DNA from 3 places in the Erwinia sp. L03-1 genome. Region 1 is predicted to be linked to each of the others. Evidence: predicted binding sites of a transcription regulator. Region 1 holds the regulator's gene; each other region holds the start of a gene.

Region 1 (2,272 bases):
CAGTTCGTGACTGACGTTGGCAAAAAAGTTGCGCCGCGCGCCTTCAAGCTGGTGCATCTGCGTGACGTCCCGAGCCACCAGGAGCCACTGCCCTTCGCTGTAGGACATTACGCGGAATTCAAGGTGCCGCTGGCTGTTTAACACCAGCATCAGCGGGCGGGAAAATTCCCGCTGGCGCAGATAGCGGGTGAACTCAGGATAGCGCAGCAGGTTGAGGATATTTTGTCCGTTATCTTCGGGCCAGCGCAGACCGAGCATCTGCTGGGCGAGGCCGTTGCACCAGAAGATGCTGCCCTCTTCGGTGGTCAGCACCAGCGCATCAGGCAGTGATTCGGCGCCGCTGCGAAAGCGTTTGATCAGATGGCCGAGTTCGCGACGTCGACGGCGGTTTCGCGCCTGCATCTGGTAAATACCGTAAAAAAGGGGTTCCCAGCTGCCGCGCCCACCTGGCGGCGTCATGCTGCGGTCGATCCACAACCAGTGAGAAAGACGAAGGATGTTGGCAAAATGCCAGCCCAGCAGGGCCAGCACGGAGAGCAGCAGCAGCCACGGCAGATAGCCGATCAGCAGGCTGATAGCCAGCGCGGGCAGGCACGCCAGCAGCAGTTCAAGCAGTAATCTCTTCCAGGAGAGGCGTTCCAGCACGGTGGATACTCCGTTGCGAGATCAGTAGCGTGAGGAAAAACGGTAACCTGTGCCGCGCACCGTTTGCACCATGCGATCGTGCCCGGTAAGTTCGAGCGCTTTGCGCAGTCGGCGAATATGCACATCAACGGTACGATCTTCGACGTAAACGTTAGTGCCCCATACGTGATTAAGCAACTGTTCACGGCTGTAAACCCGCTCGGGATGGGTCATAAAGAAGTGCAGCAGCTTATATTCCGTCGGCCCCATTTCAACGGGCTGGGTATCGGACATCACCCGGTGGGATGAGGGATCCAGTGTCAGTCCCTGCATTTCGATCGCTTCTTCCACCGCCATCGGTGAAATACGGCGCATGACCGCTTTGATGCGGGCGATAAGCTCTTTCGGTGAGAATGGCTTGGTGATGTAGTCATCGGCTCCCACCTCAAGGCCCCGAACGCGATCTTCTTCTTCGCCGCGCGCCGTGAGCATCATGACCGGTATATGTCGGGTCATGGCTTCACGCTTCAAGTGCCGGATGAGCTGAATGCCCGATCCGCCGGGAAGCATCCAGTCCAGCAGTATGAGGTCGGGCCAGGGTTCAATGAGCAGGTTGATGGCGCTGTCATAGTCTTCTGCTTCAATCGGTTGGTAATCATTTTGTTCCAGAACGAAACAGAGCATTTCACGGATGGGGGCTTCATCTTCAACCACCAGAATGCGCTTAGCCATTATTACTCCTGCTGCGGTAACGGGATGTCATTGAGACTCGCGGCGTTATTATGCGTCACTTTTATGACATATTTATGAAAAAAGCCCCAGCCCCAGACGCAATTATGCTGCATGGGATGGATATCTGCGCCGCCGGTGGATAATCCCTGCGGGTGACGGGCTGCACTATTTGCTGTGTCGGTGGATAATCCCCGCGGTTACTGGTGGGTTGTGCTGGCTGCAATTTCTGCTGTGCCGGTGGATAATCCCAGCGGGTGCCGGGCGTCGCAGCTACAGGTTTTGCCTGGTGGACAGTTTCGACGTTTGCCGGTTGGTTGTGTCGGCTGCAATGTCGGCTTTGTCGGTGGATAATCCCTGCGGGTGACGGGCGTCCTCGCGCCACGCTTCGCATGGTGCCTTTGGCTCCGACTTCAGGCCGGACGGCCCGGTCGCGAGCGGGCATCCCTGCCCGCCGCTCCCTGAGTGCAGCATCCCTGCTGCCCTCGCCTGGCCTTCCGTCTTCGCCGCAGCGCTGCGGATTGCCCGTCACCCGCAGGGATTATCCACCTCTCAGGCTTCTGGGCCGCTTTAAGTAAACCCGTTTATCTGTCCGTAGGCTGCTGAGCTGCTTCCAGTAAAACCTTTTATCTGTCCGCGGGCTGCTGAGCTGCTCCGGTAAAACCGTTTATCTGTCCGCGGGCTGCTGAGCTGCTCCGGTAAAACCGTTTATCTGTCCGCAGATTTCATAGCCTATCCCCGTTAAGGTTTGCTCTCGGGCAGGATTCGGCTCACTTTTCGATTTAGTTTTTGGTGCCGCTATTTAGGTCATTTATCTGCATCACAAAAAAACCAGTCACAATAAACTGTGCACTCTCAGTCTTCTGATTTTCTTCATATCCCAACTATTTTGGTCATTGCATACTTCCTGCACGCATTC
Region 2 (2,272 bases), 1.4 Mb from region 1:
AATGAGCAAATCTACAGCGCCGAATTCGCGCATCGCTTTAACGATACCTGGGCATTCCGCTCGAATGCCAGCTACTCGCACTCAAACGTCGATCTCGATCAGGTGTATCAGATTGGCTGGGACACCGCCAATCCTGACCTGCTGAATCGCTACTACTCCGGCTCCCGTTCCTCGCTGGACGCCTTTGCCATCGACAACCAGCTGGAAGCAGATTTTGCCACCGGCGAGGTTGACCACAAGGTGGTGCTGGGCGCTGAATATCATCAGTATAAAAATGATCTGAGCGACGCCAGCGGCTATGCCAGCCAGCTGAATGCCGTTACCGGTCAGGCTGTGGGCCTTAACCCGGACTACACCTTCAGCAAGTCGCAGCGCCGCTACTACCAGACCGGGGTCTATCTGCAGGATGAGATGGTGTGGGATAAGTGGCATCTGGACCTGTCCGGCCGCTACGATCGCATCGTCTCGCAGACGGAAAACTATGCTTACGACAGCAAATACCGTCGTCAGGATGACCATATTGGCGGTCGCGCGGCCCTGCTCTATGCCTTCGATAACGGCATTTCGCCTTACGCCAGCTACAGCCAGGCCATTACGCCGCAGTCCCTCTCTGGTCGGGACGGTAACCTGCTCAAGCCAACGACCTCTGAGCAGTATGAGGCCGGTGTGAAGTATCAGCCGGTGGGTACTTCCGATCTCTACTCCATCGCCGTTTATGATTTAACGCAGAAGGATGTCGGCAACCGCGTGGTGGTAGGCTCCTACTATGATCCGGCAGGAAAAGTGCATTCACAGGGGCTGGAGCTGGAAGCACACAACCAGCTCACGCCGCGCCTGAGCACCCTTGCCAGCTATACGGTGAACCACGTGCGCTATAAGGACTCGGTGGACGGCAACGACGGACATACCCCTTACGTGACGCCAAACTCCATGGCGTCGGCCTGGGCTAAATACCAGTTTGACTATGGACTGAGCGTCGGTGCGGGCGTGCGCTATATCGGCAAGCAGTGGGCGGATAACGAAAATACCACGCGGCTGCCCTCCGTCACGCTGTTTGACGCATCAGTGCGTGCCGATCTGGGCGCCTGGAACAGCAGCCTGAAAGGTGCCTTTGTGCAGGTTAATGCCAATAACCTGACCGATCGTGACTACGTCTCGGCCTGTTACGGTACCGGTTACTGCTACTGGGGCGCTGAGCGGACTATTATGGCGACCGTCGGCTACGACTTCTGATGCGACGTCGCTGTTCCAGATAGCGTGCCGGGGTATGTGCTGCGGTAATACGCGCAATAATTCAGCGTAACGCCTCAGTCGGCCCGAGAACTCAGCGTGGGATAACCCTGCGCTGAGTTTTTTTATGCCCGGCAGCCAGTCACTTTCCATGTCATAAAACTGTCATATTGCGTACATGTCACTGTCATCAAAATGTCCTATTTTCCCTCCAGCAGCAAAAAATACTGAGATTAAGACCGCGTGTAGTCTGACTTTTAATCCCCCGGAGGGAATATGACACTGGTACGCAAAACCCTGACGCAATTCGTCGCAGTAACCCTTTCACTCAGCACTCTTTCCGTCATGGCGGCCACCAATCTGACCGGCGCGGGCGGCACCTTCCCGGCACCGGTTTATAACAAATGGGCCGCAGAGTACAACACGGCGACGGGTGCGCAGGTTAACTATCAGGGCATCGGATCCTCCGGCGGTGTAAAGCAAATAATCGCGAAAACCGTCGACTTTGGCGCGTCTGATGCCCCAATGAAAGACGACGAACTGCAAAAAAATGGCCTGTTCCAGTTTCCGACCGTGATTGGCGGCGTGGTTTTGGCCGTTAATCTGCCTGGCGTGAAATCCGGCCAGCTGACGCTGGACGGGAAAACCGTCGGCGATATCTACCTGGGCAACGTTAAAAAGTGGAATGACCCGGCTATTAGCCGCCTGAACCCCGGCGTTAAGCTGCCCGACAGCAACATCAACGTGGTGCGCCGCGCCGACGGCTCCGGCACCTCGTTCGTCTTCACCAGCTACCTGGCAAAGGTGAACAGCGACTGGAACAGCAAAGTGGGCAAGGGGAATACCGTAAACTGGCCGGTTGGCCTGGGCGGTAAGGGTAACGACGGCGTTGCTGCCTTTGTTCAGCGGCTGCCAGGCTCAATTGGCTACGTCGAGTATGCCTATGCGAAACAAAACGGCCTGGCCTGGACCAAACTGCTGGATGCCGATGGCAAAGCGGTTGAACCCGGTGAGCAGAGCTTCAGCAATGCGGCGAAAGGCG
Region 3 (2,272 bases), 1.2 Mb from region 1:
GGTGCCCGCCGCTTTCTTCGGTGCCAGCTCCAGCGCATGGAGACCGATTAGCATGACGGGGCCGTAAATCAGGAAGCCAATGATAATCATGCAGGCCATATCAATGCCCGGATTACCGGCCGGGTTCATCCAGTACACCACGGTGGCAATGGTCACCAGCACCATAAAAAATACGCCGGTCGCGCCCCGGTTCCCTTTAAAGACTTTGTCTGACATCCAGCCGCACAGTAGCGTGCCAGGGATCCCGGCATACTCATAGAGGAAATAGGCCCATGAGGACTTATCCAGGGCGAAATGCTTGACCTCTTTCAGGTAGGTGGGCGACCAGTCGAGAATGCCGTAACGCAGCAGATAGACGAATACGTTCGCCAGCGCGATGTACCACAGCAGTTTGTTAGGCAGAATGTACTGCATAAAAATTTGCCGGGCGGTCAGCTCCTGCTCCTGCTTTTCGTTGTAGTCTGGGGGATAGTCGTTTTTGTACTCTTCCACCGGCGGCAGCCCGCAGGACTGAGGCGTATCGCGCATCAGGGCAAAGGCAAAAATCGCAATGACGATGGCGCCGAATGCTGGCATATAGAGTGCCGCTTTCCAGTCGTTAAACCAGGCCATCCCCAACAGAAAGAGCAGAGGCGGAATTCCGCCACCGACGTTGTGGGCGCAGTTCCAGACGGAAACCACTCTCCCGCGCTCCTTCTGTGACCACCAGTGCACCATGGTCCTTCCGCACGGCGGCCATCCCATTCCCTGGAACCAGCCACAGAGAAACAGCAGCACAAACATGACCATAATGCTGGAGGTGGCCCAGGGGACAAATCCCATAAACAGCATGACCACGGCGGCCAGGATCAGCCCGGCAGGCAGGAAAACGCGCGGATTAGAACGGTCAGAAACGGACCCCATGATGAATTTCGAGATGCCGTAGGCAATAGAGATGCCTGACAGGGCGAAGCCCAAATCGCCGCGCGAGAAGCCCTGATCGACAAGATAAGGCATTGCCAGCGCAAAGTTCTTACGCACCAGATAATAGGCGGCATAGCCGAAGAAAATTCCCAGGAAAATTTGCCAGCGCAGTTTGCGGTATAGCGGATCAATTTGCTTCTCATCTACCCGTGGCTGGTGCGCAGCTGGCTTAAAAATACTTAGCATTTGGCCTCCGATGGCGCGGTTTATCTATTTTTGACGCCCTGAGGCGCCTGGCGGGAACGGTCGAACCTTCCGTACGACTCAATGTTCCATATCGCGCAAAGGATAGGGGAGAGGGGCTAAGCGAACCGTGAAGAAGGGCGCAAATGTTACAATTTTATGTCAAATAGATGTTTTATGTGTCTGTTGTCACTTGTTCAGAAGGTTCTGATGAGGCAAAAAAGTGAAATCAGTCACAGATAAAAGGCGAGCGCCTGACAGGCTGCTCGTTTATGAACATTTTATGAGCGCAAAGAGTCTATGGATTTTTCGGTTGGTTAATGCTCAGTTGTAAACCAAATATTTTCCTGTGCTCCCTGAGTTTTCGCTACACTACGGCCCCTTTTACTGCCGAGTTAATCATTGTGACGTTACTGATTGTCACCACAGTCCTGTGGGCCTTTTCTTTCAGCCTGATAGGCGAGTATCTGGCGGGGCAGGTTGATAGCGTATTCTCCGTGCTGATCCGCCTGCTGCTCGCGGCAGTCGTTTTCCTGCCCTTTTTACGTTTTCGCGGCCACCGGATTTCGACCATCCTGCTGTATATGGCGGTAGGCGCGATGCAGCTGGGCATTATGTATCTGATCAGCTTTCAGGCTTTTCTCTATCTCAGCGTATCGGACTTTCTGCTGTTTACCGTACTCACTCCTCTTTGGGTGACGTTGATTTACGATTTGCTAAGGGGGCGTGGCATACGTGCGGGCTATCTGTTTAGCGCCCTGCTGGCGGTGGTGGGCGCGGCCATTATTCGCTACGACAAAATAAGTGACCATTTCTGGTTCGGCCTGCTGCTGGTCCAGCTGGCGAATATCTGCTTTGCGATTGGCCTGGTGGGGTACAAGCGTCTACAGGAAGTTCGGCCCGTGCCGCAGCATACCGCGTTCTCCTGGTTCTATCTGGGCGCGGCCGCTGTCGCCGTCGTGGCCTGGTTTCTCTGGGGTAATCCGCACCGGCTTCCCACGACGTCATTCCAGTGGGGAATACTCATCTGGTTGGGCGTGGTAGCTTCTGGCCTCGGCTACTTTATGTGGAACTATGGTGCCACTCAGGTTGACGCCGGGACGCTGGGGATAATGAATAATATGCA

What was found. The regulator PhoB, encoded in region 1, activates phosphate uptake and scavenging genes when phosphate is short. The targets are predictions, from matches to a motif close to CTGTCATAAAACTGNCNNAT.
Region 2: pstS (phosphate ABC transporter substrate-binding protein PstS) is a predicted target of PhoB. The motif match lies at 1,382-1,401, and genes of this name have one in related genera.
Region 3: glpT (glycerol-3-phosphate transporter) is a predicted target of PhoB. The motif match lies at 1,293-1,312, and genes of this name have one in related genera.

Annotation. Positions count from the first base shown of each region.
Region 1 covers NZ_CM178762.1:3,419,276-3,421,547, forward strand. The annotation lists gene phoR (phosphate regulon sensor histidine kinase PhoR) at 1-645, opposite strand, end outside; gene phoB (phosphate response regulator transcription factor PhoB) at 667-1,356, opposite strand; gene AC4PCC_RS15860 (hypothetical protein) at 1,627-1,827, opposite strand.
Region 2 covers NZ_CM178762.1:4,839,058-4,841,329, forward strand. The annotation lists gene AC4PCC_RS22160 (TonB-dependent siderophore receptor) at 1-1,233, shown strand, start outside; gene pstS (phosphate ABC transporter substrate-binding protein PstS) at 1,507-2,272, shown strand, end outside.
Region 3 covers NZ_CM178762.1:4,574,372-4,576,643, reverse strand. The annotation lists gene glpT (glycerol-3-phosphate transporter) at 1-1,149, opposite strand, end outside; gene AC4PCC_RS20915 (carboxylate/amino acid/amine transporter) at 1,551-2,272, shown strand, end outside.